One region of the Pseudoalteromonas sp. S3431 genome, then DNA from elsewhere that is predicted to be linked to it. Evidence: predicted binding sites of a transcription regulator. Region 1 holds the regulator's gene; each other region holds the start of a gene.

The links. The regulator sigma-54, encoded in region 1, starts transcription at its own class of promoters, with help from an activator protein. The targets are predictions, from matches to a motif close to GTTGGCACGNNNNTNGNNT.
Region 2: a site for sigma-54 is predicted at 8,933-8,951, ahead of DO88_RS04625 (EF-hand domain-containing protein). Genes of this name have one in related genera too.
Region 3: a site for sigma-54 is predicted at 2,646-2,664, ahead of DO88_RS16260 (EF-hand domain-containing protein). Genes of this name have one in related genera too.

What each region holds. Positions count from the first base shown of each region.
Region 1 covers NZ_JJNY01000044.1:51,170-61,846, reverse strand. The annotation lists gene DO88_RS08050 (GGDEF/EAL domain-containing response regulator) at 1-1,548, shown strand, start outside; gene DO88_RS08055 (YgiQ family radical SAM protein) at 1,659-3,836, shown strand; gene DO88_RS08060 (protein disulfide oxidoreductase) at 4,020-4,427, opposite strand; gene mgtE (magnesium transporter) at 4,628-5,986, opposite strand; gene DO88_RS08070 (HPr family phosphocarrier protein) at 6,088-6,360, opposite strand; gene rapZ (RNase adapter RapZ) at 6,404-7,249, opposite strand; gene ptsN (PTS IIA-like nitrogen regulatory protein PtsN) at 7,269-7,721, opposite strand; gene hpf (ribosome hibernation promoting factor) at 7,726-8,013, opposite strand; gene DO88_RS08090 (RNA polymerase factor sigma-54) at 8,040-9,539, opposite strand; gene lptB (LPS export ABC transporter ATP-binding protein) at 9,609-10,334, opposite strand; gene lptA (lipopolysaccharide transport periplasmic protein LptA) at 10,331-10,677, opposite strand, start outside.
Region 2 covers NZ_JJNY01000062.1:11,222-21,898, reverse strand. The annotation lists gene fadB (fatty acid oxidation complex subunit alpha FadB) at 1-1,941, opposite strand, end outside; gene DO88_RS04600 (transglycosylase SLT domain-containing protein) at 2,135-4,021, shown strand; gene pepQ (Xaa-Pro dipeptidase) at 4,296-5,618, shown strand; gene DO88_RS04610 (YigZ family protein) at 5,707-6,321, shown strand; gene DO88_RS04615 (TrkH family potassium uptake protein) at 6,418-7,869, shown strand; gene DO88_RS04620 (flagellar brake domain-containing protein) at 7,913-8,566, shown strand; gene DO88_RS04625 (EF-hand domain-containing protein) at 9,033-9,245, shown strand; gene DO88_RS04630 (calmodulin) at 9,384-9,596, shown strand; gene DO88_RS04635 (calmodulin) at 9,698-9,913, shown strand; gene trkA (Trk system potassium transporter TrkA) at 9,990-10,677, opposite strand, start outside.
Region 3 covers NZ_JJNY01000007.1:24,370-35,046, forward strand. The annotation lists gene DO88_RS16275 (sigma 54-interacting transcriptional regulator) at 1-364, opposite strand, end outside; gene DO88_RS16270 (hypothetical protein) at 367-909, opposite strand; gene DO88_RS16265 (sensor histidine kinase) at 911-2,368, opposite strand; gene DO88_RS16260 (EF-hand domain-containing protein) at 2,700-2,933, shown strand; gene DO88_RS16255 (hypothetical protein) at 2,958-3,185, shown strand; gene DO88_RS16250 (calcium dependent protein) at 3,476-3,712, shown strand; gene DO88_RS16245 (calcium-binding protein) at 3,722-3,958, shown strand; gene DO88_RS16240 (amidohydrolase) at 4,092-5,768, shown strand; gene DO88_RS16235 (YgjV family protein) at 5,821-6,057, opposite strand; gene DO88_RS16230 (Crp/Fnr family transcriptional regulator) at 6,345-7,001, shown strand; gene DO88_RS16225 (HDOD domain-containing protein) at 7,436-8,275, opposite strand; gene DO88_RS16220 (dipeptidyl-peptidase 3 family protein) at 8,576-10,276, shown strand; gene DO88_RS16215 (HIT domain-containing protein) at 10,318-10,677, opposite strand, start outside.

The DNA.
Region 1 (10,677 bases):
TACATTCAAGTCTTGGGTGGTTGCACGCGCTATGAAACATACTTTGGAGAAAATTTAGCTGAGGTTGATAGTCGGATATACAATGAAGTAGAAGCGTCTTTTAGTCAAAAAAAACATCAATATACAGATACTAGCGCTACATTTGTTTTAAGAAGTAAGCACAGAAAAGCAGCCATTTATATTGAATGCGACGAAGTGATAACGCGTACTCAATTGCAATTTGCAGAAATATTTTTTGCAAATGTAAGCATTGCTTTAGATAACGTTAGGCTATTTGTTAAGTTGAGAGATGCGGCTTACAGAGACGTACTGACAGGTATTTCCAATCGAACTAATTTTATTGAGCGAATAGATCGCTATCAAAAGCCACAAAAAAATGACTACCTTCTTGTTTTACTTGATGTAATGAATTTTTCGGATGTTAATAATGGTTTAGGGCAAGAGGTTGGTAATAAGTTATTAATTGCTATTGTTGAGCGTTTAAAGGAAATTTATCCAACAGCTAAATTACTATCACGTATTGGGGCTGATGTATTTGGTTTTGTTATCCTTAAAAATGAATTTAATATTACAGACTTTAACGAAAAACTTAGTATTTCATTTTGTGCTGCAGAGCATATATTACCGGTGGGGTTTAAAATTGGTTTATGTCAACAGCAAGATTTTCAAAGTACAGGTATTGAAACCCTCAAAGTAGCTTATATTGCGCTTAATCAAGCTAAAAAGAATAAACATAAAGAAGGTGTTTATTACTGCGTTGATATGGAGGACGCCATTGCATGGCGACTCGGTATTATTAGGCAACTAAGGCATGATTTTGCTAGAAATAAACTAGAGGTGTGGTATCAGCCTCAATTGGCGTTTAATGATCTATCATTAATTGGCTGTGAGGCGCTTTTGCGCTGGCCTTTAGAAAATGGCACTTATATTTCACCTGCTGTATTTATTCCCTTAGCTGAAGATGCAGGGCTAATAGTTGATATAGGACAATGGGTATTAGAGCAAGCATGCCAGCAACAAAAACGATTGGAAAGTGCCGGCGCAGATATTTGCATTGCAGTAAATGTATCTGTTCCACAATTTAAAGTAAAAGGGTATGCACAAACCGTTAAAAATACATTATTAAAATATGGTGTGCAGCCAAAAAATATAGAGTTGGAAGTAACTGAAAGTGTGGTTATGGATGAGTTAGAAACTGTCATTAATACACTCCAAGAACTCAAAAAATTAGGTGTTGAGGTGGCTATTGATGATTTTGGTACAGGCTTTTCATCTTTAAGTTATATCCAGAGTTTACCAATTGATAGATTAAAAATAGATAGGGCGTTTATTAAAGGTTTACCAAATGATGACACAGGTGCAATAGCTGCTTTGGTTATATCACTTGGTGCTAAGTTGGGTTTAAAAACGATTGCAGAAGGAGTTGAAACGCAGGAACAAGCTAAATTTTTGAAAGATTTAGGGTGCGATGAGGTGCAAGGGTTTATGTATGCCAAGCCGATGCCTGAGCACGAATTAATTGAGTTTATTAATAAGCAAAATAATTAAAGTTAAATTATGATTTTACAGCTAAAGCCACATCACACATTGTAATGTTGTATATATAAACAATGCTATAAGGTATAATTCGCGCCTTTTGTTATTCTACGGCTAAATTTATGAGCACACTCAAAGCTAAGCGCGCCTTATTTTCATACCCTAAATATTGGGCTGAATGTTATGGCACCGCGCCATTTTTACCTACTACACGTGAAGAAATGGATGCACTTGGCTGGGATAGCTGCGACATAATTATTATCAGTGGCGACGCGTACGTTGATCATCCTAGTTTTGGTATGGCGGTAATTGGCCGTGTACTTGAAGCGCAAGGCTTTAGAGTGGGCATTATTGCCCAGCCAGCATGGGACTCTAAAGATGCATTTATGGAGCTAGGCAGACCGAATTTATTTTTTGGTGTAACAGCTGGGAACATGGATTCAATGATCAACCGCTATACTGCCGAAAAGCGTATGCGTCATGATGATGCTTACACACCTGATAACGTCGGCGGTAAACGCCCCGATCGTGCCGTAATGATTTACTCGCAAAAATGCCGTGAAGCATACAAAGGTATCCCAATTGTTATTGGTGGTATTGAAGCTAGCCTTCGTCGTATTGCTCATTATGATTATTGGCAAGAAAAAGTACGTCGTAGTATTTTGTTTGATGCAAAAGCGGATATTTTAATTTATGGCAACGCAGAGCGCCCGTTAGTTGAAGTTGCACACCGTATTGCGGCGGGCGAAACGATGGATACGATTCAGGATATTCGCGGCACGGCTGTTATTCGAAAAGAGCCCCTACCTGGTTGGCGTGGCAGTGATTCTACCGCTATTGATAAAATTGGTAAAATCGACCCTATTCCAAACCCATATGGCGCGGATGATGTTGGCTGTAGTAAATCTGAATTTAAACAAGCCGGTATTGATTTAAAAGCTGAAGCTGCAAAACCAATTATGGTTCAGCCTGCGCGACCTAAACCGTGGGAAAAAACCTACGTTAAGTTACCTGCTTATGAGCAAGTAAGTGTTAACAAACCTTTGTACGCCCACGCCTCGCGCATTTTGCATCAAGAAACAAATCCTGGTTGTGCAAGAGCGCTGTTTCAGCGACACGGCGATCGTTCTATTTGGGTAAACCCGCCAGCATACCCGTTAGAAACACATGAAATGGATGCTGTATTTGGTTTGCCGTATCAGCGTATTCCTCACCCAAGTTATGGTGATGCTAAAATACCTGCTTACGATATGATTAAAACATCAGTTAATATTATGCGTGGCTGTTTTGGTGGTTGTTCGTTTTGCTCAATTACAGAGCATGAAGGGCGCATTATTCAAAGTCGTTCGCAAGAATCTATTATTGAAGAAATTGAACAAATTAGAGATAAAGTTCCCGGCTTTACTGGTGTTATTTCTGATTTAGGTGGTCCAACGGCGAATATGTATAAGCTGCGCTGTACGAGCAAAAAGGCAGAGAGTACCTGTAGACGCTTATCATGTGTATATCCTGATATTTGTAAACACATGGATACAGATCATACGCCAACAATAGATTTGTATAAAAAAGCACGTGAAGTTAAGGGTATTAAAAAGGTATTGATTGCTTCAGGTGTTCGTTATGACCTAGCTGTACGCGACCCTCGTTACGTTAAAGAGTTAGTAACTCATCATGTGGGTGGCTACTTAAAAATAGCGCCAGAGCATACAGAGGATGGTCCATTATCAAAAATGATGAAACCAGGTATGGGAGCGTACGATCAATTTAAAGAACTATTTGATAAGTACTCTAAAGAAGCCGGTAAAAAGCAGTATTTAATTCCTTACTTTATATCTGCTCACCCAGGTACAAAAGATGAAGACATGGTAAATATGGCTTTATGGCTTAAATCAAACGACTTTAAGCTTGATCAGGTACAAAATTTTTACCCATCACCTATGGCTAATGCGACGACTATTTACCATACAGAGATGAACTCTTTACGTAATATAAAAAACAACTCAGAAGTTGTTCCAGTACCTAAAGGCGCTCGCCAACGTAGATTGCATAAAGCTATTTTACGCTACCATGATGCAGCAGGTTGGCCGATGATACGTGAAGCACTACGTAAAATGGGTAAAGCTAATTTAATTGGTAAAGGGCCTAACTGTTTAGTGCCAGAAGAAGGGCGTGATGAAAAAATAGGTAAAGGCGGTAAAAAAGGCGGGCGACCAGCATTAACGCGACATACCGGTTTTAGCCAATTTAAAAAGGCAAACACTAAACCAAAAGTAGGTGGTAATCGTCAAAGTACACGTTAGTAATTCAATCTGCCAGTTATTAGTTTAATTGCGATACGCGCTTTTCAGCCTTCGTAATACGTAAGTTGAGTTAACCTTGCTCTTTATTATCAATATTATTGTAGATGATAAAGAGTGAGCTTTTAGAGCCCCCTCTTTGAGCTGCGCGTATTTAGTGCCTATATATTTGCAGTCAGTTCTTCCTTATAACGTTGATGATAACCACAAACGTAATTTAAGTGACCATAACGGCTGAATACCTGTTAGCCCTTGCGTCATTTTATTATCTTTTAAGATTATATAAGATGGCGTGACTTGCCCTTGCCAATCGGTAAATATCTCACTGTGTTGATCGTTGACGGTCGTAAAACTGTAGCCATGATCATTTAGATAGTTATGTAGTTCTTGATCAGAACCTGATTTTATTGCGATGCTCACGACAGGATAATTATTCTCGTTTGCGAGTTCGTTTATGGCAGGGGAGGTAATACTACAAATAGAGCACCAAGTTCCCCAAAAATACACAAGGGTTGGTTTATCTTGGCTCATTGCTGCTAGATCAATGTTTTGCTCTTTATAATCTGTTAATTGTAATTGAGGATTTGCTGGCATGACAGGTTGCCGCCACCAATTGACGGCAGTATAAATGACGAAAAATATGGAGCCATATACCAATACACTTTTTAATATTGATAACCCTTTTTGTTTTAGCGTTTTTTTAGGTGTCTCTTTTTTATTCTTGATATTCGTTGTCATAGTTGCAGCTTTACCCTAAGTATTTTTTACTTTAGTTATTTGCAAAAATTTCTAATTTATACCAGCAACCAGGTAGCAGTTCCTAAAAAGGCGAATATACCAACAATATCTGTCACAGTGGTTAGCACCACACTCCCTGCAAGTGCGGGGTCTATATTCATTCTTTTAAGTATTATTGGAATGCTTGCGCCAGCCACACCAGCCACGACTAAGTTCATAAACATAGCGAAGGCAAGTACACCACCAAGCATAAAGTCCCATTGCCATAGGGCAATAACACCTGCAATTAATAATGACCACAAAATACCGTTTAATGCACCAATGGCAAGTTCTTTCATCATTAAAAAGCGTTGGTTTGTTTGGTTTATATGGCCTACCGCAATACCGCGTATAACAAGCGTTAACGATTGACTTCCTGCAACGCCACCCATAGAAGGGACAATACCGTTTAGTACCGCCAAAATAGGTAAAACATCTAGTGTTCCTTCAAAAAAGCTAGCAACAAAGGCCGCTGCAAGTGCGGTTAGTAAATTGACACCTAACCAAACTGAACGTTTTTTAGAGCTTTTGAGTACTGGCGCAAAGGTATCTTCTTCATCATCTAGACCGGCTAAGCCTAGTAAACTATGCTCTGCATCTTCTCGAATTACGTCAACAATATCATCGATAGTGACACGACCAAGTAATTGATCGTTATCATCCACAACAGGTGCTGATATCCAATTATGGCGCTCAAATAGTTGCGCGACTTCACTTTCATCCATTGAAATTGGGATTGATTCACAATCTTCATCCATTAAATCGCGAACAATTTTTTCAGGTGGGTTCGTTAATAACGTACTCAGTGATAGAGCGCCTATAAAACAGTTGTGTTTATCAACAACATATAGATCATCTGTACCTTCTGGTAGCTCCCCACGTAGCCTAATATATCTAAGTACAACATCGAGCGTTACATCAGGGCGAATGGTTACCGTATCGGTGTTCATTAGCGCGCCAGCTGAACGCTCTTGATATGAAAGTGCTTGCGTTGCACGCTCACGGTCTTGAATATCCATCGCGCTGACAACGTCTTTATAAACGGTGTCTGGTAAACTACGGAGTACTTCACCTAAGTCATCGTGGCCCATGTCTTCAGTTGCGGCTGCAATGTGCTCAGGTTCCATTTGGGCAATAATGCCTAAACGAACATCTTCGGAAAGCTCTTCAAGAACATCACCTTGTACATCAGGGTCAACCAATTGCCAAAGTAGTCGGCGAATTTTATGCGGCGATGACTCTAATAATAATGCGGTATCACAAGGAGCTGTTTTTGCTAACATCCGCCTAACTTGAACAAATTGACCACTGTTAAGCGACTTTGTCACTTGTTTTAATTGTTGTAGTGGATAGTCTTGTTCAAAAGCTTCAGGCATTGGCGTCCTTATTGATTTTTATATAACTATGGATAGGGAGGTTTATTAATGGGGTAATTAACCACATTTAGTTTATCTTAGTTTCGGTTTTTAGCTAAGTGCTATTCTTCTTCATTAAAGCGTTGTGCTATCAATTGACCAACGGCATGTAAAGCTTGTTCGGCATCAGGGCCCTCACACACTACTTTTACCTCTTTTCCTTGACTGCTTTCCAGTAGCATTAAAGCCAATACACTGTCCCCAGGCGCTTCTTTATCATCTTGATATATCATGATTGAGGCATCAAATTTAATAGCAAGTTGCGCTAATACTGTAGCGGCTCTTGCATGAAGTCCTAATTTATTTTTTATTAAAAAAGTGTCTTCTAAACGCATAAGTTACTCTACCTAAGCTGAACAGATGATTATTTTGAATGAGTTATTTTTCTTGTTCTCTATGGCGGATTTTTACATTTGGATGTGTCATCGAAAAACTTTCACCAATCGTTTGTGCTAAATATACTGAGCGATGTTGCCCACCAGTACAACCTATAGCAATAGTTAAGTAGCTACGGTTATTTCGCTCTAAATGTGGCAACCATGTTTGTACAAAAGTTTGAATTTGCCAAGTGAACTTTTGGACAATGCTGTGGCTGGCTAAGTAATCCTTTACGGGTTGGTCTAAGCCATTTAAAGGTTTTAATTCTGGCTCCCAATGTGGGTTCGGTAAAAAGCGTGCATCAAAGACATAATCAGCTTCCTTAGGAATGCCGTGTTTAAAGCCAAACGACTCAAAAGTAACAATGAGTTGTTTATCTTTTTTACCCAGAATTTTTTCACGAATTGATTCAGCAAGTTGATGAACACTTAAATCACTCGTGTCGATCATATAGTCAGCGCGAGTAGTGAGAACATCGAGTAGTTCTTTTTCTTTTTTTATTGCTAAATCAAGAGGTAATGAGTCAACTGATAACGGGTGTAGACGGCGAGTCTCAGAAAAACGTTTAATTAATGTTTGATCCTCACTGTCTAGATAAAACAGAGTCGGTTTAGCAAAGCCAGGTAAGTATTCAAGGATATCGTTAAATTCGTCTTGCTCTTTTGGTAAATTCCGGACATCAATACTAACTGCAATTTTGTCGTAGTTATCAGATACACTTCTCACTAAAGAAGGTAGCAGATTAATTGGAATATTATCTACGCAATAATAACCTAAATCTTCAACTACGCGTAAAGCAACCGATTTTCCAGAACCGGAACGGCCACTTATGATAATTAATTCCATTTATCACCCATTATGTTAATTACGATTGTTCTACAATAACTTGATACAGTTCAGTATCTGATTTTGCGCTGCGTAACTGTTTACAAAAATCTTTATTATTTAGTTTATCAGCTATCGTTGCGAGCGTCTTTAAGTGCTGCTGGTTATCGCCATCAGGTACGATGAGAGCAACAAATATATCAACAGGGCGATTATCTATTGCATCAAAATTAATAGGTGTTTCGCTTACTAATACGAGTGCTAAAGGCTCTTCTGCGCCGCTCATTCGCCCATGAGGGATTGCAATGCCTCTTCCTATACCAGTGCTTCCCAGTTTTTCTCTATTCATTAAGGCGCTGAGAATATCTTGTTGAGAAAGATATGGGAGCTTGTCATGAGCAAGTTGACTGATGAACTCTAAAATTCTTTTTTTACTATTAAAAAGGACCGCAGCTCTGCTGCAGTCCTGGCATATAAGTGAACTTAATTTCATAATATTAGTGTCGAGCAAGCTTCTCTTTGTGTTTAATAACTTGGCGATCGAGCTTGTCAATCAGCGAGTCAATGGCGGCGTACATATCTTGATGTTCAGTAGAGGCAAATAACTCAGCTCCACTTACATGAATCGTTGCCTCAGCTTTTTGGTTTAATTTTTCTATATCAAGAATGACATGAACATTATTAATATGATCTGAGTGTCTTTCTAGCTTCGCAAATTTGGTATTTACATAATCTCTTAATGAATCAGTTACTTCTACGTGACGACCAGTTAAGTTTAGTTGCATAAGCATTACCCTCTTTGTTTAGCGTCTTAAATCAAACTTTTTCGCTGATTTGACGGTGGAATAGCTAGAGATTCGCGATACTTTGCGATTGTACGTCTCGCTACTTTTATTCCTTGCTCAGCTAATATATCTGCAATTTTACTATCACTCAATGGTTTTGCTGAGTTTTCTGCTGCGATTAATTTTTTAATGAGAGCGCGTATTGCTGTTGATGAGCATTCGCCTCCATTTTCAGTACTTACATGGCTTGAGAAAAAATATTTAAGCTCAAAAATACCGCGAGGTGTATGCATATATTTTTGAGTTGTTACGCGTGAAATAGTTGATTCGTGCATTTCGACCATTTCTGCTACATCATTTAAAACCATTGGTTTCATGGCTTCGGGGCCATGCTCAAAAAAACCTTGTTGTTGCTTAACAATACAATTAGTTACTTTTAATAGTGTATCGTTTCTACTTTCTAAACTTTTAATAAACCATTTAGCTTCTTGTAGATGCGAGCGAATAAACTGGCTATCACCACTTGATTTAACGGTGCGTGACATTGCTGCATATTGGCTGTTGACTCTGATTTTAGGCATGCTATCTGGGTTTAGTTCAACAACCCAGCGACCTTTTATTTTTTTCACCGATACATCAGGAATTACATACTCAGATTCTTCTCTAACTATAGTATCCGCCGGTTTTGGGCTAAGAGTATGTATTAAAGTCATTATTTCTTTAAGCTCTTCTTCTTTGAGCTTTGTTTTTTTCATTAATGTACGATAGTCGCGAGCAGCTAATAGATCAATGTGCTCGGTTAAAATCATTTTTGTTTCATTAATATAGGGTGTTTCTTTATCGTATTGGTTCAGCTGAATACATAAGCATTCTTGTAAACTACGTGCTGCAATACCAACAGGGTCAAACAATTGAATTCGTTTTAAAACAGCTTCTATTTCGTCAAGTTCAACTTCGTTGTCTTCTTCGTTCTCTTGATTAAAACTTTCTAAAATTTCTTCGCAGCTCAGCGTTAAAATACCCGAATCATCGACGGCTTCAACAATCGCAATCGCAATCGCTTCATCGGTAGGACTAAAGGGAGTCAGTTGTAGTTGCCACATTAGGTATTCATGGAGCGTTTCAGTTGAGGAGCCTTGGTATATAGATTCATCTTCAGGCATTGGTCCTGATGATGACGCTGGGGCTGCGCTCATATATTCATCCCAACTAACATCCATAGCCATTTCATCACTTAGCGTATCTTTAGCAAGTGCTTCACCACTGTCTTGCTCATATTCGCTCGGAACATCATCAGCATTTGCGCTAACAGTGACATCGTCGTTATCTGCTTTTTGCTCGTTTTTACCAGTAGAATCTTCGGCGTAATCTTGCTCTTCAACCTCTAATAGGGGGTTGCTGTCGAGTGCTTCTTGTATTTCTTGCTGGAGATCCAATGTACTGAGTTGCAACAGGCGAATTGCTTGTTGCAGCTGTGGAGTCATTGTAAGTTGCTGGCCCATGCGCAGCTGTAATGATTGCCTCATGTATCTCTAACAATCCTTTTATGTTGTTATAATTAATACTAGCAGATGCTTAAAGACATGGCGTAAATGTTACAGCCTAAATTGCTCGCCTAAATAAACATCACGTACTGTTTTATCGTTTAATACGTGTTCTGGAGTGCCTGATGCAATTAACTCACCATGAGAAACTATGTAGGCTTTTTCGCAAACATCAAGAGTTTCTCTTACATTATGGTCGGTAATTAACACACCAATACCACGATTTTTAAGATGTTCTATTATTTTCTTTATATCTAACACTGAAATAGGGTCAACACCAGCAAAAGGCTCATCAAGCAATATAAATTTAGGATCAGCGGCTAGTGCTCGCGCTATTTCAACTCGGCGACGCTCGCCTCCTGATAATGCCATACCTTGGCTATCACGAATGTGCTGAATACTAAATTCATCTAATAAATTGTTAAGTGTGTCTTCTCTTGCTTGCTTATTTAGCTCTTTACGTGTTTCTAAAATAGCCATTAAATTTTGATAAACAGTAAGCTTTCTAAAAATTGATGATTCTTGGGGTAAGTAACCAATGCCTAATCTAGCACGACTATGCATAGGTAAAAGAGTAATATCGTTATCGTCGATAGAAATCTTGCCTTTATCACTAGGTACAAGGCCTACAATCATATAAAACGTTGTGGTTTTACCTGCACCATTAGGGCCAAGTAACCCGACTATGCTGCCAGCCTTTACTTCCAGACCTACATTTTTTACAACTTCACGGCCTTTATAACTTTTAGCTAATAGTTCTGCTTTTAATGTACTCATGGCTGACCTTTATCGTTTTTTTCTTTTTTAGTCTCAATAGGTACTAAAATAGTATGCACACGATCGGTTGAGTTTTCGTCTTTTTCAGCGCTAATTAATTGCTGTTGCATATCGTAAGTAATACTCTTGGCATTTATTTTTTGACCCGCTTGCGATACTTGTGCATCGCCAATAAGGGTTAAAAATCGTTTAGCTACATCATAACGAACTTCGTTTGCGCTGGCGCTCATTATAGTGCCATCAGTTTGTTTTTCTTCGAAATATGCAGGGCTACCAGTTGCAATTAGTAGCTGTTTATTATCGCCTAATTCATCACGTTTATGTACTTCTAAACGGTCGGCTG
Region 2 (10,677 bases), on a different contig from region 1:
GCCTTCTTGCAAGCACAGTAGCACTTCGTTGATCATTGGAATCATACAACGGTCGATGATTTCTTGTTTATCAAATTCTTTTGGTGCGTCTGTAATTGGGCTTAATAGCTCAATTGCTGTCTCGTCATGAGACTTTTTAAGACGACCGCGGCGATCTGTTTCGTATTTGTAAAAACCGGCTTTGTTCTTTTGACCAAAACGTTTTTCGTTGGCAAAAATAGTCACAGGGTCTTTATCAGCACGCGCCATACGCTCAGGGAAACCGTCAGCCATTACGCCAGTACAATGGAACGCTGTATCAATACCTACAACATCAAGTAGGTAAGCCGGACCCATAGGCCAGCCAAATACGTTTTCCATTACTTTATCTACTTTTGCAAAGTTAGCGCCTTCAACCACTAATTTGCTAAAACCTGCAAAGTAAGGGAATAAAACACGGTTTACAAAAAAGCCTGGGCAATCGTTAACAACAATTGGTGATTTACCTAATTTAAGCGCGTAATCAACTACTGCATTAATTGTTTTATCTGAGGTTTTTGCACCACGGATAATTTCTACTAATGGCATTTTTGGCACTGGATTGAAAAAGTGCATACCACAGAAGTTTTCTGGCTTATCTAGCGCTTGTGCTAGTAAATCAATACAAATAGTTGATGTGTTTGAAGTAAGTACCGTGCCTTCTGGCATGGTCTTTTCAAGATCAGCGAGTACTGCTTGCTTAACTTTCGGGTTTTCTACAACGGCTTCAACAATAATGTTGGCATTTTGTAGATCTGACGCGTTAAGTGTTGGCTTAATTTTGCTAAGTGTTGCCAACATTTTTTCCATTGGCATGTGTCCACGCTTAACTTTTGCACCTAATAACTTAGACGCTTCACCCATACCTAAATCAAGCGCATCTTGTTGGATGTCTTTCATTATGATAGGTGTACCTTTATAAGCAGACTGGTATGCAATACCGCCACCCATAATACCAGCACCTAATACAGCGGCTTGCTTAATTTCTACATCGCTGTGCTTAGCAAATTTACGTGCTTTACCTTTAATGTATTGGTCAGCTAGGAATATACCTGTTTGTGCAGCTGCTTCTGGTGTACGTGCTAATTTAGCAAAATTGGCATTTTCGATTGCCATTGCTTCATCGCGAGTACAGTTTGCCGCTGCTTTAATAGTACGTACAGCCATAACCGGTGCAGGATAGTGGCCTTTGGTTTTACCCATTACCATACCTTCTGCCATAGCGAAGCTCATGCCTTGCTCAACACGGTTTAATTTAAGTGGCTGTAGTTTTACGTTGCGTTTTGCTTGCCAATCTAACTTGCCAGCAATTGCCAGTTCAAGTGTTGATACACTTGACTCTAAAAGTTCGTCAGCACTAACTACTGCGTCAAACGCACCTACTTTAAGTGCATCTGCTGCGCGGTTTTCTGCGCCTGAGGTAATCCACATCATCGCGTTATCGGCGCCAATGATGCGTGGTAAGCGCACTGTGCCACCAAACCCTGGCATTATGCCAAGTTTAACTTCTGGTAGGCCCATTTTAGCTGTTTCGCTTGCTACACGATAATCGGTAGCAAGTGCCCACTCACAACCACCGCCAAGTGCCATACCGTTTATAGCGCTTAGGGTTGGGAATGGTAAATCTTCAATTGCATCAAATACGTCGGTTGCGTTTTTGATCCACACTACTAATTCTTCTTCAGGTTTAGTAAATGTAGGTAAAAATTCGAAGATATCGGCACCAATAATAAAGTGCTCTTTATCACTGGTAAAAATCATGCCTTTGATATCAGTATTGGCGGCTAATTCTTTTAATGCTGCTGCGCAATCTGAAAGAGTTTTTTGAGATAGTGTGTTTACAGAACCTGCAACACAAAACTTAAACTCGGCGATGTTTTCCTTTAGGAAGCTAACTTCAAAGGAATCGCTTTTATATAACATTATTATTCTCCCTAGTTGACGAACTAAGACTGGTACGATGAGTTTGCATTTCAATCAGTGTGCTTGCTTTAAATTAAAAATGCAACGAAAAATTTAACTCGGTTACAATCGACTGGTTAAAATATAGCTGGTTTGGTGCTAAGGTGGTTGAAAAGTTTTTATTCACTACTTTAATTTTTTATTAAAGGACATTATGAAAAAATATTTATTAAGCATTGCGGCAGCTGCATTCATTTTCCCTCTTCATTCTGCCGAGGCAAGTATTGATAACGATGCATTTTTAGATGCTGAAAAAAAAGTCCGTCATGGAAGTTATCAAGATTTTAAACAAGCGGTTAGTAACCTTAACCATCCGTTAAAGCCGTATGTTGAAAAAACGTATTGGCAACGACATCCTAATATTAAATACCAGTCAGAAATAGAAAACTATTTAACTATTTATCAGCATACGCCCCTTGAATGGCCGGTGCGTAAAGCATGGTTAGCGTATTTAAAAAAGAAAAATAAAAAAGCGGCATATATTAATAATTACCGTGAAACATCAAATACAGAGCTTACGTGCACTTATTTGGATTTTCAGCTTGATTTAGGTGCACCTGAAAAAGCAATACTAAATCAAGTAACCGATCTATGGACTGTCGGAAAGTCGCAACCGCAAGAGTGCGACGAGCTTTTTTCAGTGTGGCGTAAAAAAGGTTACATGGATAAAGAAACTGTTTGGCAGCGAATTACGCTTGCAGCCGAAGGTGGCAAGCAAAGTTTATTACCTTACTTAAAAACATTATTACCTAAAAATGAGCGCTACTTGGCTGATTTATATCTAAAGGTGCGTCGAGACCCTAGTGCTTCTGCTGGTTTATATCGATACAAAAAAAAATCAGCTAAAGAAGGGCAAATAGCAATTTATGGTGTTAAGCGTTTGGTTTGGCGCGATAAGGCACTCGCTTTAAAAGCATGGGAAAAGATAGAAAAAATATTTAAGTACAGCGACGAAGAAAAAGCGGATGTCTATTACACCTTTGCGTTGTCACTTGCTTCAAGTGGGCATAAGCAAGCGAGTTTTTGGCTAAATAAAGTGCCAAAAGAGCGACTAGACAGCAAGCTTATTCAATGGCAATTGGGCAATATGCTCAAAACCCAAGATTGGGAGGGGATTGCTGCATTTTTTACAGGGAAAGAAAATTTAAGCCTCGGCCAGCAATATTGGTTAGCTTATAGCTATGCACAACGTGGCGAGCAGCAAAAAGCAGACGATATTTGGAAAAAAGTAGCGACTAATCGTGATTATTATGGCTTTTTAGCTGCCGCACGCTTAGGGTTGCCAGTTGATTTAAATAATGAGCCTTTAATCGTTGATAAGGAACTGGTAGATAACGTTAGTAATGCCCCCGGCTTTAAACGAGCAAAAGCGCTTTATGATCTTGAGCGCTTCACGTCGGCTCGCCGTGAGTGGAATTACTTAACTGATACCTCTAGTGATGAAGAAAAGCTAGCTGCATCACAACTATCTACAGATTTGGGCTGGCACGACAGTACTATTTTTACTTTAGCAAAAATTAAAGCGTGGGATAACGTAGAGCAACGTTTTCCGTTTGCGTTTCAAGATGTATTTGAACGCTACAGTAAACGCAGCAAAATAGATGTGGCCTGGAGTATTGCTATTGCAAGGCGTGAAAGTTCTTTTGCCCCTGATGCACGCTCTCACGCTAATGCACGTGGTTTAATGCAATTATTGCCAAGTACGGCCAAATATGTAAATAAAGGCAGTGTGTCGAGTAATCGATTATATCAGCCTAAAACAAATATTAGGTTAGGTACCAGTTATCTACAGTATTTAAAAAAGAAGAACCATGGCAACGAAATACTAGCAACGGCTTCATATAATGCAGGGTATCACCGTGTTAAACGCTGGCTACCTGATGAAGCTATTCCGGCTGAATTATGGGTGGAGCTTATTCCGTATCGTGAAACCCGTGATTATGTAAAAAATGTGTTTGCGTATCGTCAGGTTTACCATACTAGAATGGGCCGAGAAGGAAATGTTCTCGCGCCATTGCTTCAAATGAAAATGGGCGGTTAGTAAATATAAGTTTAAAGTGGGGGGTATTTACATGCTAGATACCCCCTTTTTTGAGCGCTTTGCGGATAATACCAATTTTATTAAAACATGATCATTCTAGCGTATTAAATAACTCAATAACTACGTTAAAAATTATTTATATAGAACAACTATGTATCATAATTTTAGCCTTGTTATTAAGCTATTTTCTTATCGCTATAATAGATCATTAATTTAATGCAATTGGTATAAGTGGTAGACTCAGAGCAAGTTAAATTTAACAGATGGATTAACAATGGATAAATTAGCCGTTTTATACGCCGAACATATTGCAACACTGCAACAGCGTACTCGTACAATTTGTAATAGCGAAGGGTTAGAAGGATTAGTAATTCATTCAGGCCAAGCTAAGCGCCAGTTTTTAGATGATATGTATTATCCATTTAAAGTTAATCCACAGTTTAAAGCATGGTTACCGGTTATTGATAATCCTCATTGCTGGATTGTGGTAAATGGCTGCGACAAGCCAAAACTCATATTTTATCGTCCAGTAGATTTTTGGCATAAAGTGCCTGATGAGCCACGCGACTTTTGGGCTGAATACTTTGATATAGAGCTATTGCTACAACCTGATCAAGTAGAAAAGTTATTACCATACGATAAAGCTAAATATGCTTACATGGGTGAATACATTGAAGTAGCGCAAGCCCTTGGTTTTAGTATTATGAACCCTGAGCCTGTACTTAACTATTTTCATTACCACCGCGCTTATAAAACGCAGTACGAACTTGAATGTTTACGCAACGCTAACCGCATTGCAGTAGATGGGCATAAAGCTGCACGCGATACATTTTTTAATGGTGGTAGCGAGTTCGATATTCAGCAAGCGTATTTAATGGCGACACGTCAAAGCGAAAATGAAATGCCGTACGGCAACATTGTTGCGCTTAACGAAAACTGCGCTATTTTGCATTACACGCACTTTGATCCAAAAGCGCCACACACTCATAACTCATTTTTAATTGATGCCGGTGCAAACTTTAATGGTTATGCCGCTGATATTACTCGTACGTATGATTTCAAAAAGCAAGGTGAGTTTGCTGAGCTTGTACAAGCGATGACAGTTCAACAAATCGAGTTAGGTAAAGGTTTAAAGCCGGGTATGCTTTATGGTGATTTACACGTTGAATGCCATAACCGTATCGCACAAATACTCAGTGACTTTAAAATTGTTAACCTACCCGCGACAGAAATTGTTGAGCGTAAAATTACCTCTACTTTCTTCCCGCATGGACTAGGACATCACCTAGGTTTACAAGTGCATGATATGGGCGGTTTTATGAGTGACGAAAAGGGCACACATCAGCCATCGCCTGAAGGGCATCCGTTCTTGCGTTGTACTCGCCTGATCGAAAAAAACCAAGTGTTTACTATTGAGCCTGGTTTATACTTTATTGATTCACTGCTTGGTGATTTAGCGCAAACCGATAATAAGCAGTTTATTAACTGGGAAAAGGTAGAGTCATTTAAACCATTTGGCGGCATTCGTATTGAAGATAACATTATTGTTCACGAAGATAGCTTAGAAAATATGACACGAGATTTAGCGCTCGATTAATTCTAGTTAACACCAATTAGTTTATACACGTTAAAATACGTACATTATTTAAAGGGGCCTTTTGGCCCCCTTTTTACAAGTTTAAAATATGTCTGAATATAAATACCCCGCTGCTGACGTTTTTCATCAAGAAGAAATTAAAAAAAGTACGTTTATAGTCCACATTGCACACACCCCCGATTTAAATTCAGCTAAAGCATTTATTAAAAGCATTGAAGAAAAGTATAGCGATGCGCGTCATAACTGTTGGGCACATGTGGCAGGCAACCCCGGTGGCAGCCATGTTTATGGTTTTTCGGACGATGGTGAACCAAATGGCACTGCAGGAAAGCCTATGTTAAATGTGCTGGTGGGTTCAGGCCTTGGCGAAATCACAGCTGTCGTCACACGTTACTTTGGCGGCATAAAATTAGGCACTGGCGGACTAGTACGTGCTTATGGTGGCTCACTAAACAATGCGTTAGTGAAGTTGCAAACAGTGCTTAAAGTTCCCAGTGTTGAAATTACAGGGAGTAGCGAGTACAGCATGCAAGGCTCGATTGAGCAGTTATTAAAAACAAAGTATCAAGTGCTTAATATTGATAAGCAATTTACTGCTAATATTGAATGGGTGATTACAATAGATAGCCGCGAAGCGCAGCAAGCAATCAAAGATATTTTTGATTTAAGTCACGGCGCAGTTGAGTTAACGATTAAAGAGTAATAACCTACACAAATTGCATGTAATGCATATTCACTCTATTTAATTTGGTTGATACTACTCAACCTGAATTTACTAATAATAAAAGCGATAAGCTAAATGCAATTTCGTACCATCATAAAAATTCTTGGCCAACTCGTTGCGCTGTTTAGTATTACCATGGTGCCCCCAGCACTGGTGTCTTTAATATATAAAGACGGTGGTGGTGTTCCTTTTGTTTTAGCATTTATCTTTAGTGTTGTTATTGGCATGATGGCTTATTACCCAAACCGTCATGAAAACGGTGACTTAAAAGCACGTGAAGGCTTTTTAATTGTTGTTTTGTTTTGGTTGGTACTTGGGGCATTTGCATCGTTACCGCTTATATTTTTACAAGAACCGAATTTATCGCTCGCTGATGCGGTATTTGAAGCATTTTCTGGCTTAACAACCACAGGCGCTACAGTGCTTACCGGTATTGAGTATTTACCCAAATCGGTGTTGTTTTATCGCCAGCAACTCCAGTGGTTTGGCGGTATGGGTATAATCGTACTCGCCGTCGCTATACTGCCTATGTTAGGCGTGGGTGGTATGCAGTTGTACCGCGCTGAAATTCCAGGCCCGGTAAAAGATTCAAAAATGACTCCACGGATTGCTGATACAGCTAAGCATCTTTGGTACATTTATGTGTCGCTTACGCTGACATGTATGCTCGCTTATTGGGCGGCAGGAATGAGCTGGTTTGATGCTATCTGCCATGCATTTTCTACAGTGGCGATAGGCGGCTTTTCTACTTATGACGCATCGATAGGTCACTTTGATAGCCCTGTCATTAACTTTATTTGTGTATTCTTTTTAATTATTGCTGCAATTAATTTTTCGCTACATTATGCCGCTGTATCGAGCCGAAACGTAAGAGTTTATTTACGTGACCCTGAATTTAAAGTTTTCCTATGCATTCAGCTTGCACTTGTAGTTATTTGTTTTACGGTGCTTTCGTCAAATGAAATATATGCTAATGGCGACGAAACCCTCGATCAGGCTTTATTCCAAGCAGTATCAATGAGTACAACGGCAGGCTTTGCTACTGATAACTTTTCAACATGGCCTTTGTTTTTACCTATTTTACTTATATTTTCGAGCTTTATTGGTGGCTGTGCAGGCTCTACCGGTGGTGGTATGAAGGTCGTTCGCGTATTTTTACTTTATTTGCAGGGCGTGCGTGAGCTTAATCGTTTGGTGCATCCTCGTGCTATATATTCAATTAAGTTGGGTCGAAAGGCGTTGCCAGATAAAGTGGTAGAAGCTGTGTGGGGCTTTTTCTCTGCTTATGCGCTGGTGTTTATTATTATTATGCTAGCGCTTATGGGCACGGGTATGGATAACATAACGGCGTTCTCTGCCACTGCTGCTTGTTTAAATAATTTAGGTCCAGGTTTGGGTGATGTAGCATCGCATTATGGCGCGATAACTGATGGCGCTAAATGGTTACTTACTATTGCGATGGTGTTTGGCCGGTTAGAAATATTTACTTTACTTGTGTTATTTACGCCAACGTTTTGGCGTGGATAAAGCCAACTGTTTTATTTAAAAAATACATTACAAGGGAGAGAATATGCCAATAAGTAATCTTAATAATATAACTATTGGCAGCTTGGTCGACCTAGAAATTTTAACGCCTACCAGTAGTAAACGCATTAAGACTGAGATGGTGGGATTACTTGATGATAAATTTATCATTTTAAATTATCCAAGCTCAAAACGCTTACCTGCGGCAAGTGATTATTTACGTGACGGTATAACCGTTGTCGTGAGGGCTTTAATAGAAGGCAGCGGTGGGAAAGTAATTGCGTTTCGTCAGAAAATTATGTCTATTTCTTCTCATCCGGCTCGGCTTATTTTTATAAACTTTCCTGAACAGGTTCAGTTATTTAGTTTGCGTTCGCAAACGCGTATCCCTACTTTATTACCTGCAAAGCTAAAACTAAGTGACGACAGAGTACTCGAAGGTGTTATTAAAGATATCTCATTAACGGGAGTTATGTTTGATGTTAGAAGTAATAAAGAGCTTGAAAGTATAAAAGATATGCAATGTACTATTATGCTAGATAGCAGTGCGCAAAATTTTGAAGGCGAAGTGTGTAGCGTTAAAGAGCATGATGCGGGGATCAGATTTGGTATTAAACTAATAGCCAGTGAAGATGAAATGAATACCTTTATGAAAGAGCACTTTATTGATCCCTCCATGCTCGAATTCGAAGTCGGTTAAAAGAGATTTCGCTATTTTGCAACAAAATAGCGATTGCCTGCTTTATAGATGAAAATTATTTGGTTATTATTTTTAATAATTAAATAAATAATATAAAACAGTAGCTTAAAATAATAAAAGATTACCATAATCTAATTTCATGTAATAAACCCAACCAAAATAAAGCTAAATTTTTGCTTTAAACCTCATTTAAAATATCTAAATTCATAATTTGTGTTTTTTTAATCTAAATTAACCTCTTGTTTTTATTGTCTATTTTGTTTTTTCATATCGCTGTGTTGCTAAAAAGCAACAGGAAAGCACTTGAAATTTATCCACATCACGATTTCATACTATTAACCACTTGAAAAATAACAGTTTTTAAAAGTTGGCACCTAAGTTGTAATAGTCATGGTGTACTGAACTTAAGCGTGATTTAAAGTAAGACACCTTAATCGCACACACATAAATTTGAAGGATACATATTATGAAACGCATTAATAAAGCACTAGCACTTATTGCATTAGCATCTTCTTCAGCCGCTTTTGCTGCAACAGACTTTGATACACTTGATGTAGACGGCAGTGGCACAATTAGCCAAGCAGAAGCATCAGTAGATGCAAAGTTAATGAGCATGTTCTCAGAACTTGATACTGACCAAAATGGTGAGTTATCAAAAGAAGAATTTTCAGAAGCTTAATTAACAAGTATTTATCCTGAGTTGCCAAAGACAACCTAAGTAGGCAAGGAGCTTACGAAAGAGGGTAACAAGGAAGTGAAAAATTACGTTTAAGCTAAACGAAGCAATTTTTTTGATAGAACATTGAAGGATTAAACTATGAAACATTTAAATAAAGCACTGGCACTTATAGCTATAGCGTCTTCTTCAGTTGTATTTGCAGCATCAGACTTTAATAGCCTTGATATAGATGGTAGCGGCACAATTAGCCCAAGTGAAGCGGCAGTCGACACCGATTTAATGGCTGAATTTATCGAGCTAGATACCGACGGTAGCGGTGAGCTTTCTAAAGAAGAGTTCGCTAATTACTAGTTAACCAGAGTTCAGGTTAATTAATCTTTTTTCAGATTAAACATTTTTCACAGTCAGGGATCTTTGAAAAGGACTTCCTCTTTATTATTTAGGAAATTATTATGAAAACATTAAACACAACACTGGCCGTCATCATTTTAGCATCGTCGTCAGCTGCGTATGCCGCCGTTGATTTTGCCTCTTTTGATATCGATAGTGACGGGGTTATCACCAAGCAAGAAGCGCAAGTTAACGCGCAGTTAGTGAAATTATTTGATGACTTAGACACTGACGGGAATGGTGAGCTTTCTAAAGAAGAGTTTGCAAAAGTACAGTAACTCTAAAATGATAATTAACACGCGATTATCAGCGATTAAAGCCGCCTTCGCCAGCGGCTTTTTCTACGTCATAAGACTACAAAAATATAGCACTTACCTGAAATAGTTTTTCTACCACATTAATGTGTTTTTTATCGATTAAAAACATAATAACGTGATCGCCTGACATAATAATGGTGTCGTCATGAGCAATGAGTACGTCGTCATTTCGTACAATTGCCCCAATCGTTGTACCTGCAGGAAGTTTTATATCTGCAATAGCACGGCCAACCACCTTTGATGTATTCTCATCACCATGGGCTACCGCTTCAATCGCCTCTGCTGCACCTTTGCGTAATGAGTAGACGTTAACAATGTCGCCACGACGTACATGTGTTAGTAATGCCGAAATGGTGGCTTGTTGAGGAGATATGGCAATGTCTATTTCTCCCCCTTGTACTAAATCAACGTAAGCACCACGCTGAATAAGTACCATTGTTTTTTGTGCGCCCATACGTTTTGCAAGCATGGCTGACATAATATTTGCTTCATCGTCATTGGTTACGGCAATAAATACATCAACTTGATCAATATGCTCTTCTGAGAGTAATTCTTGATCTGATGCGTCACCACAAAATACAACTGTGTTATCTAGCATTTCTGAGAGTTGCTCAGCACGCTCTTTGCTACGCTCAATTAATTTAACTGTGTGGTTTTTTTCAAGTGAGCGGGCAAGGCCCGCGCCAATATTACCGCCACCCGCAATCATAATTTTTTTGTAAGAA
Region 3 (10,677 bases), on a different contig from region 1:
TAGCAAGGCTGTCAAATAGCTCGTCTTTATCCACGGGTTTAGTTATGAATGCAAAAATGCCCTGCTTAGTTGCCTCTACTGCATCAGGAATTGAGCCGTGCGCTGTCATCATAATGACAGGTAATGCTGGGTAGCGGCTTTGCAGCTGACGATGCAGTGCCATACCATCCATTTCATCCATGCGTAAGTCGGTTATTACGGCATCAAACACTTGGCTTTTAAGTATTTGTAGTGCGGTTAAGCCGCTTTCACAGGTTGTCACTTCGTATCCTTTTGATTCAATACGAATAGAGAGCAGTTTTAATAAGCTAGCGTCGTCGTCAACGAGTAATACTTTTGCACTTTGCACTTTAGTTGCTGCCATCGTTACTGCTCCTTCGTTTCTTCTCGTAGTAAAAGTTGCTGCTCAATCGTAGCTAACGATGAGAGGGTTTCTTGCATTTTATTATTAAGTGCTTGCTGCTCTTTTTTAGCATTTATTTGCATAGTTACTTGCTGCTTTTGAAGCCATAAATATTGCTTTATGTCATCAGGCCAAAAGTAAGCAAGATCGAGTTTTAGCAACTTAGTCATTACCGTATTTGGATCATCATTTATGTTTAAGCACATAAATTTAAAAAAGCGTTTAAGCTCGTTTTCACCTGTAAAAACATCTTTGTTAGGTACCAATTTAAATCCGCCACACTGATTAGCGTGCCATGCAATAACTTGCTCTGCAGGAGGATAGCTTGGTTCAATTTTTGGTCTAGGTTTTGGACTAGGGTTACTGTTTTTGTCGTTCGTTTTTTTTGTATCGACCACAGGTGCAGGTGTAATTGACACACGCTCTTTTTGCCCATTATTAATTTCACAACCTGATATAACCATGCTACTAAGCACACATAAAATAGCGATTAAACGCAAGCGCATGTTAATTAACTCCTAGACTTTTTGTTATGGGAATTTTAATTGAAAACCGGCAACCATGTGGCTCGTTATGCTCAACAGTAAGTGTACCTCTTAGCTGTTCAACAGACTCTTTTACAATAGTTAAGCCCAGCCCACTGCCTTGCAGCGTAACATTTTTACTGTGTTTACCTTGATAAAATGCGCTGAAAATTTGAGTTTTTTCTTGCTCTTTAATACCGCACCCTTTATCAAGTACAACGATACAAAGCTGGTTTTGCTCAAGCGCTAAATTAATAGTAACGCTTTGCTTATTATCTGAAAATTTTAAGCCATTTGAAATAAGCTGAATTAAAATCATCTCAATAAGCTCACTAGGTAAAGCAAGCGGTTTGTTAGGTAAAGTGTTTTGCCACTGCAGAGCTTGCTCACGCGCACTTAAGCGATGCTCAAAATGGCTATTAATTTTATTAATAAGAAGACTAAATTCAACTTCGCTTAAGCTGTCTTTACTGGTGCGAATCGCATTATAACTCAGCAGGCTGTCAATCATTGTGCGAAGGCGCACCATAGATTGGCTAATAAGCTCAAGCACTGCTTTTTGCTCAGCGGTAATTGGGCCTACTATTTCATCAGTTAATAAGTCAGTGCCTTCAACCATTGAAGCAAGCGGTGTTTTTAGCTCATGGGTAACATGGCGTAAAAAAGTATCTTTTTGCTGCTCAAGCATATGAAGTTGCTCTTGCACCCATTGGAGCTTTTCTCCTAGCTCAACAAGCTCAGCTGAACCTTTCACAGATATTTTTTGCTGCCAATGCCCCTGCCCTAGCTTATCAATAACCGTAGTTAACCCTTTTAGTCGCCCACTTATACGCCATAAAAAACCACCACCAACAATTAAAGTAAGCGGAATAAGTGCCACCAGCCAGTTTATAAATGAAGTTTGTAAGCTTGTAAGCTCATTTTGGTTATTGGTAATTTGTGCTTCGTTTTTATCACGTAACCATACAGTAAGCTCAGCAACTAAATCGCTCACTGGCACAAATAGCTCAGCTTGTTGTTGTTTTTGCTCAACGAGTTTTACATGCGCGGTTTGTAAGGTGGTATATAAGCGTTGCCATTGGTGAATATACTCTTTATTCGTGTTTACAAATTTGAGTTCATCAATGCTTTGTAGGGATGATTGCCATTTATCGACAATGAGCTTATCAAGCGATTCACTTTTTAATACCCAGTTTTGCCTAGTGGCGCGCTCAAGGCTGTTGAGCTCTTGTTTTAGAGTATTAAACGATTTGGTAACTTGATAGTTGTTACTCACGATACTTTGAGTAACTGCTAATTGCTTGTTAAGCGCATTTAAAAATACAATCACCACTATAGAAAGCGGGAGTAACGAAAGCAGCATACTCATTGCAAATTGCCCAATTAAATTAGGCCGCCAGTTAAGCATTGCTTGGTATTTTTTAGCTATGGTTGCTGGCATTTCGTTTAGTCCTTTTAAGTTAAGCGCTCTATTATTAGGTGCTTACCTTATACACTAGCTGAACCAGCAATTATATTTAATACGATTAACAGCCAGCGCTACAAAAACAATGTGTCGCCAAATAGAGACAACGTAACTCGTTGATTTTAATAAACTCCCTTTCACCCCCACCAAATAATGTTGCAAAAGGCGCACAAAAATTACAATAAACCCAGTAAAAACTTCTCACTGGCTTAAAGCAAAAATAATAACCAATTGAAAAATAACAATAATTATTATTGGCACCATTTTTGTAATAGGAGGAATAACTTTAATCAATAAGGAAATAATTATGAACAAACGCACTTTAGTAATTTCATCATTACTGGCTTTAGGCTTTTTAGGCGCTAATGCACACGCAATGGACGTTCACGCGACTTTTAACGAACTTGATAAAGACAGTAACGGCACATTAAGTGAAGCCGAAGCAGGTGAAGATGCTGTGTTACACGAGAATTTTTCTCAAATTGATACTAATCAAGATGGGCAATTGTCGCCAGATGAATTCAAAAAATTTATTCAATAAACTCATTTAATAAGGAACGTGATTATGAAACAACTTATAGCCGCTTTTTCATTAATGTTTTTAGCAATTAGTGCCACCGTAATTGCATCGCCAACAAATGTGCGTTTTGCCCACTTAGATAAAGATATGGATGGACAAATATCAATTATCGAAGCCAAGCAAGACAAAGAAGTAATGAAGCAATTTACCGATTTAGACGAAAACGATGATGAAGTAATTTCTAAGACAGAGTTTAAAAGCTTTAAGCCTTAACAAGTTAAGTTTTGCTTAAGCTTTTATCTAGTAGAGTGAACTAAAGCATTTGCCATAATCCCTGAGGGAGTGTGTAAAAGGATTTAATGTTGGGATTTAAATTATGGCAAGTGCTTTCCCCGCTTCTACTAAATTGTTTATAACCTAAATAACCTGAACTCTGGTTAATAAATCTATCTCAAGCAGCTATTCCCAGCGCTGACTGCGTTGAATTTACTTGTAATAGGCCTGATGTGTTAATTAACCTCTCAACCAGATTACAGGTTAAATAATCTCTTGGAAGAAATACCATGAGGATACTTTCCTTTGTTACAAGCATCTTAATACTATCAAGTTTTGACGCCCTAGCACTTGATGTTAAGCAACGCTTTTCCCATCTCGATACTAACAAAAATGGTTATTTAACCCATGATGAACTTGAACCTCAACCACAATTATTGAGCACATTTTTGATATGGGATAAAGATCAAGATAACCAAATTTCATTAATCGAATTTAAAAATTATCTAACCAATAACCTCTACTGAGTATTTCCTATGAAAAAAATACGCTATATGGCACTTTTTGCATTCAGCACTTTTTGCACTCTAAGTTTTGCCGCAAGCAATAATATTGTTGAACAATTTAATAAATTTGATAGAAACCAAGATGGCTTTTTAACACGTGGCGAAGCATCAATAGACCCTGCTCTTTGGTCTCGATTTTCAAGCTATGATCAAGATAAAGATGGTAAGCTAACATTAAATGAATACGGTTTATACGCGAGTAAATAATTGTTAACTCTTAAGCTAGGTAGGTATCACTAACTAGCTTTAGTTTACTTCGTCCCCCAACCATCTCATCATATTGGTATTATAAAAATGATTTTGTTAGTGTTGATTCACTAACAATAAAAAATAATGCCTTATGCTACTCAAAAAACTAATCAAACCACTCATACTAGCCAGCCTTTGCGCAAGTTCTAGCTACACTTTTGCACAAACAAAAGTAATTTATAACGCCAATGGTTACACCCCTTTATACAAAGGCGAAGTACAGCAGTTTTCTACCCTTGTCATTAAAGATGGAAAAGTAGTAAAAGTAGGTGGCGATACACTAAAAAATAGCTACCCAGACGCCAAGCTCATTGATGTAAAAGGTAGCACCTTATTACCAGGCTTAATTGATGCTCATGGCCATGTTATTGGCCTGGGAGATAACTTATCGCAGCTTGATGTACGTGGTGCAAAATCAGTTGATGAAGTCACAAATAAACTAAAAATATTTGCCAATAACAAACAAGGTTGGATTATAGGGCGAGGTTGGAACCAAGAGCTTTGGGCTGATACCCGCTTCCCAACAGCTAAAGATTTAGACAAAGTAGTTAATGATCGTCCAGTTGTGCTTTCACGTGTAGATAGCCACGCTATTTGGGCAAATTCAAAAGCGCTCGAACTTGCAGGTATTACCGCCCAAACAAAAGCACCTGAAGGCGGTGAAATAATTAAAGACGAATTTGGCAACCCTACCGGCATATTTGTAGATAAAGCAGAATCGCTAATTACCCAGCATATGCCAGAAGCTTCCAAGCAAGATATAAGCGATTCGCTTGATGCAGCAGGAAAGCATTTATTAAGTTTAGGTATTACCTCTACCCATGATGCTGGCATTGATAAAGCAACGTGGGAAGTTTACAAAGAACGCAGTGAACTAGGAAATTTACCTGTGCGTATTGTGGCCATGTTAAGTGGCGCTAGCCCCGACTTAAACACAATGCTTAAAGCAGGGCGATACCAAGACGCAAACAGTTTCATGTCAATCCGCAGTGTTAAAGTATACGCCGATGGTGCACTTGGATCTCGTGGCGCAGCTCTTATTGAAGATTATGCAGACCGTACAGGCCATCATGGATTAATGCTAGAGACACAAGAAAAACTCGAAGCACTCTTTACGCAAAGCTTTAAGCGCGGTTTTAGCGCTCACACCCATGCTATTGGCGATAAAGCAAATAAAGTGGTACTTGATGCTTATGAGAAGGTGTTTAAAAAAACGGGAGGGATATTACTTCGTAACCGTATAGAACATGCGCAAATTGTAACGCTTGAAGACATTCCTCGCTTTAAAAAGTTAAAGATAATCCCATCAATGCAACCAGTGCATGCTACATCAGATATGCATATGGCAGAGCAACGCTTAACTGAAAAACAACTAAGCGGTGCCTACGCTTGGCAATCTTTTTTACAGCAAGGCTCTATTATTGCGGCTGGGTCAGACTACCCTGTAGAACTCGCTAATCCATTCTATGGGTTATATTCAGCCATTACACGCATGGACCACAATCAATTACCTAAAAATGGTTGGCGTGCAAGTGAAGTATTAAGTAGAGAAGATGCATTACGTGCATTTACTTTAGGCGGTGCGTATGCCGCACATCAAGAGTTTAAAATTGGTAGCTTAGAACAAGGTAAATGGGCTGACTTTATTTTAATAGACAAAGATTACTTTAAAATACCTGTTGATGAGATTTATGAAACGAATGTGTTGCAAACATGGATAGCAGGAATAAAACGGTACGAAAAAGAAAAAAATATTATCGATAAATAAAACCTATAAAGGGTTAACGCAAGTTAACCCTTTATAGTTACAGCGTAGTATTTTAGCTTTTAGGCGCTTCAACTTTTGGCTGACGATATATTTTTATAATGTGATATAAATTTACGAGCGACAATAAGCCGTTGGTAAAAATCACAGGTACTGCACCAATGGCAACACCATATGCAGTAAATACAATACAACCAAACATGTTGTACCAGCGTAGTTTTACTACATCAGTCATTGTTAACGATGCAACCAATAAAGCTGACGCAATATAACCTAAATATTCCCAACTCAATTGTTCTCTCCCAGCCTTTAGGTTAGCATTACACTACTGCTAGCTTATGACATTTATAAGTATTGCAAAGTAACAACAAAATAAAAAAGCTAACTTGCTTAAAAAACCTGAAAAAGTTTGCCGGAAAATACCAGCAACTTCTTAAATCATTACACGGGAAATGAAGGTAAAATAATACTCTTAGCAAAGCTAATAGTATTAGTAGCAAGTTAGCGTAAATTCTTAGTGTCTTAATGCTATCGTCATTAAGATGTAATAAATAGGACAAATGTCCGAAGAGCACATTGATGTTTCAATACCATTTTTCTAGTTACCTTGTTGATCAGCTTTTAACCTTTGCCGGTAGTAGCTATCAACAATCAAAAAAAGAAGTTCTGATCCATCAAGATCAGCCTTTAAGCAAGCTTGTGCTTGTACGCAGTGGCACTGTGTCGTTTAGTTACGATGTAGGAAATGGACGACGCCTGCTGTTAGGACAATTGGATTGTAACAACACCCTTATTGGTGAAATAGAAGCGCTAAATAATAATCCGTGTATTTATACGGTCACGTGTTTTAGTGATGTAACCTATAACCTTATTGAATTAAGGCATTGGCGCGCGCTGCTGCTTGAAAAACCAGAACTGAGTTTATACACAGCGCAGACTATAGCGGCTAAATTTCAAGAAAATCAAAAAATCAATCTAGATAAGCTATTACTACCGCTAAGCTACAACATAGCTAAAGATTGTTTACTAAGAGCCGAAAACAACAACCCTACACTGCTTAGAGCTTACCCTACGGTAAATGCAGAAGCCGAACGTTTTGCAACAACTGAGAGAGCTTACAGGCGGGTTGTTACAGAACTTGTAGAAAAAGGCTTAGTGCTTAGAAGTAACGATGGTTTGCAAGCGGTTGATATACCCAAACTAAGTGAATACGTAGACAGCTTTGCTCAGCTTTAAGGTTTTTGATTAATTGGCTTGGCTAGTTAAATAATTAGTAAAACGTTATCCATAAAAAGGTTATTTAAGGCCTTACAACATTCAGTTAAAAATTTGATATGAGTTGCGATTATCAGATTTTTAATATGACAATGTTAGAATGTGCGTGCTTGTACAGCAAATAATCCCCAATTCGCTTAATTAAGAGACCTATTTTGAGATAAGAAAATACTGTCGATAACTGGCCTATTGCAAGTAAATTCAACGCAGTTAGCGCTAAAAATTGCTGCTCGGGATGGATTTATTATCCAGAGTTCAGGTTATTTAAATATTTCAAAAAATTGCTCCAATGTATACCTTAAACAGCATTGCAATTAAATCGTGTTTTAATAGTCAACATTAATACCAATCCGTATAAACCTTTAAATAATCTAAACGGACTGGTATTACTTACTTTAGCTAAACATGTCTTTCACATCGTCAAGCATATCGTTGTATTCATCACTCGAGAACAGATCCATGGAAGGGATAACCCCTTTTTCTATATACACTTGTAAAGCAGCTGACTTATCAGAAACCTGGAGTGTTCCCTCTAAAATAGCGCCAATACGAATGAAATCGACATAACTTATTTGTTCTAACTTATAACTCGGATCAGCCCAACTTAAAGCGACATTAGAAAATTCTTCAGGAAACTCCCAAGCACGCATGATAGAAGAACCAATTTTCCCACTAAGCTTTTGAATTGCATGAGCTAAAAAGCTCGGGTTAGCAAATACTTCAGGATGACGCTCAGCTTCAGTTAAAATAGGTAACACGCCAATGTTATAAACCAATGCAGCTAGAGTGATTGAATCGCGATTTAATGAAGTATGTTTATTATTTTTTAAGTAAAACTCCATAAGTGTTATTGAATGACTCGCAACCGTTAATGTTTTTTGCCAAGCTTTGCCCATGTAGCCTTTAATTATCTCGTTATTAGATACAAATAATTGCTCCATAGCCATTGCTGTTGCAATATTTTTAATTTGACGAAGTCCAATACGTGTCACTGCTTGTTGTAAATTGGATACTTTTACAGAGCGCCCCATAATCGCACTATTAGCTACTTTTATCATACGAGCGGAAAGCGCGGGATCTTGTGATATCACATCTGCCATTTGCATCAAATTGACATCAGAGTTATCAGCAGCTTGGCGAACCTTTACAGCAACTTCAGGTAATGTAGGTAAAACGAGTGTATCGTTATTTATTCTATCGACTAAAATTGTTAATAATGCATTTTCTGTAGACATAGATCTGTCATCCTTTTGTTCTTCGATTGCAATGCAACTGCAAACTTCGACAATTAATTTTTGTAATTTTCATAGTACAATTAGTATTGTCTAACTTACCGTTAAAGTTAAGAAAATTATAGAAGTTTATTCCTTATTCTATGTCTTTTATCGCAAGGGCTTGTCTTACAACGCCTAACACTTGCTATTTACCATTTAGTTTTGCTTTAATGCAGTCACTATAAGCAAACGTTTATATGTATTTAGCTACTTAGCTGGTGCATAAAAATTATTAAACTTACTTTTCAAACAGGCAACATAATGATCTTAAATAAAATTAGCCAAGCAATTATGCTCTCTGGTGTCGTTTTTCTTAGTGCATGTTCTGAACAAGCGCCGTCTTCTACCGACAACACAGCCGTAGAGCTTGCTCAAAAAAGCAGTGCACAATCAGGCCCTAAGCTTATTAATGCAGATAAACAACGTTTAGATATTTACACCGACTTTAGTCTGCAAAGTGATTTATCACACCTGAGCGACAACCAACGAGCGATGGTTGCAAAGCTTATTGACGCTTCAAAAGTAATGGATGAGTTATTTTGGAAACAAGCATTTGGTGATAATAAAGATGCTTTTTTAGCAAAGCTAAGTGACGAAAAAGTACGTCAATTTGCCGATATAAACTATGGCCCATGGGATCGTTTAAATGGCGATAAAGCATTTTTATCCAGCTATAAAGAAAAGCCACTTGGTGCACAGTTTTACCCTGCTGACATAACCAAAGAAGAATTAAATAATGCAGACGTAAAAGACAAAACAGGGCTTTATTCTGTAATTAAGCGTGACGAGCAAGGTAAGCTTTATAGCGTACCCTACTCAAAAGAATACGCTGCAGAACTTGCAAAAGCAGCTGATCTTTTGCGCGAAGCCAGTAAGCTCGCCGATGACAAAGAATTTGCTAGTTATTTAAATCTTCGAGCTGATGCTCTGCAAAAAGATGACTTCCAAGTCTCTGACTTTGCATGGATGGACATGAAAAATAACCCTATTGATGTGGTTATTGGTCCTATAGAAACTTATGAAGATCAGTTATTTGGTTACCGCGCTGCTTATGAATCTTATGTATTAATTAAAGATTTAAAATGGAGTGAACGCCTAGCTAAATTTGCAGCATTTTTACCTGAGCTTCAAAAAGACTTACCCGTTGATGCTAAGTACAAACAAGAAGTACCAGGCTCTGACGCCGACCTAAATGCATATGATGTTGTTTACTACGCTGGGCATTCAAACGCGGGTAGTAAAACAATCGCAATTAACTTACCAAACGATGAGCAAGTACAGCTAGAAAAAGGAACTCGTCGTCTACAACTTAAAAATGCGATGCGTGCTAAATTTGATAAAATTTTAGTGCCAATTTCAGAGCAGCTAATTGTACCAGAGCAGCGTAAACACATTACTTTTGATGCATTTTTTGCCAATACGATGTTCCATGAAGTGGCTCACGGTTTAGGTATTAAAAATACAATCACAGGTAAAGGCACTGTTCGTCAATCACTACAAGAACACGCAAGTGCACTTGAAGAAGGTAAAGCCGATATTTTAGGTCTATACATGATTGAACAGTTACTTAAAAAAGGCGAAATTACTGAAGGCACTATTGAAGATTATTACACGACCTTCATGGCAGGTATATTCCGCTCAGTTCGTTTTGGAGCATCAAGCGCGCATGGTAAAGCAAATATGATCCGCTTTAACTTTTTTGCTCAAGAAGGTGCTTTTTCTAAAAATGAAGCAGGCTTATACCGCGTTAATATGGAAAAAATGAGCATTGCAATGGCCAAGCTTTCTCGCTTAATTTTAACCTTACAAGGTGATGGCGATTATGAAAAAGTAGATCAACTAATTGCAACGCATGGCGACATTAAAGAAGAACTTGCTAAAGACTTAGAAAAACTAAGTAAAGCTAATATCCCTGTAGATGTAACATTTAAGCAAGGTAGGGAAGTACTAGGGCTTAAATAAGTTTAGTTAAACTTAGTTAAACCCTAAAAAAGCGTTGCAGCTTAAAACTGCAGCGCTTTTTTTAGCTCTGTGATTTGTAGATCTGTATAAGGCACTGCTGGGTGCTTACCCCAAATTGGCGCAGGCCATGCAGCATCACTCGTAAAACGCGCAATATGATGAATATGTAATTGCGGCACCATATTACCTAAAGCCGCTATGTTTAATTTATCAGGTTTAAATACATCCATTAATAATTTACTTAGCTTGGCTGACTCTTTTAAATAAACAATTTGATCATCCTCAGATAAATCAATTATCTCTTTTAAGTTAGCCTGCCTAGGCACTAATACAAACCACGGATACAAGCTGTCGTTCAATAAAAGTACTTTACACAACGGCCAATCGGCAAGTTCTATACA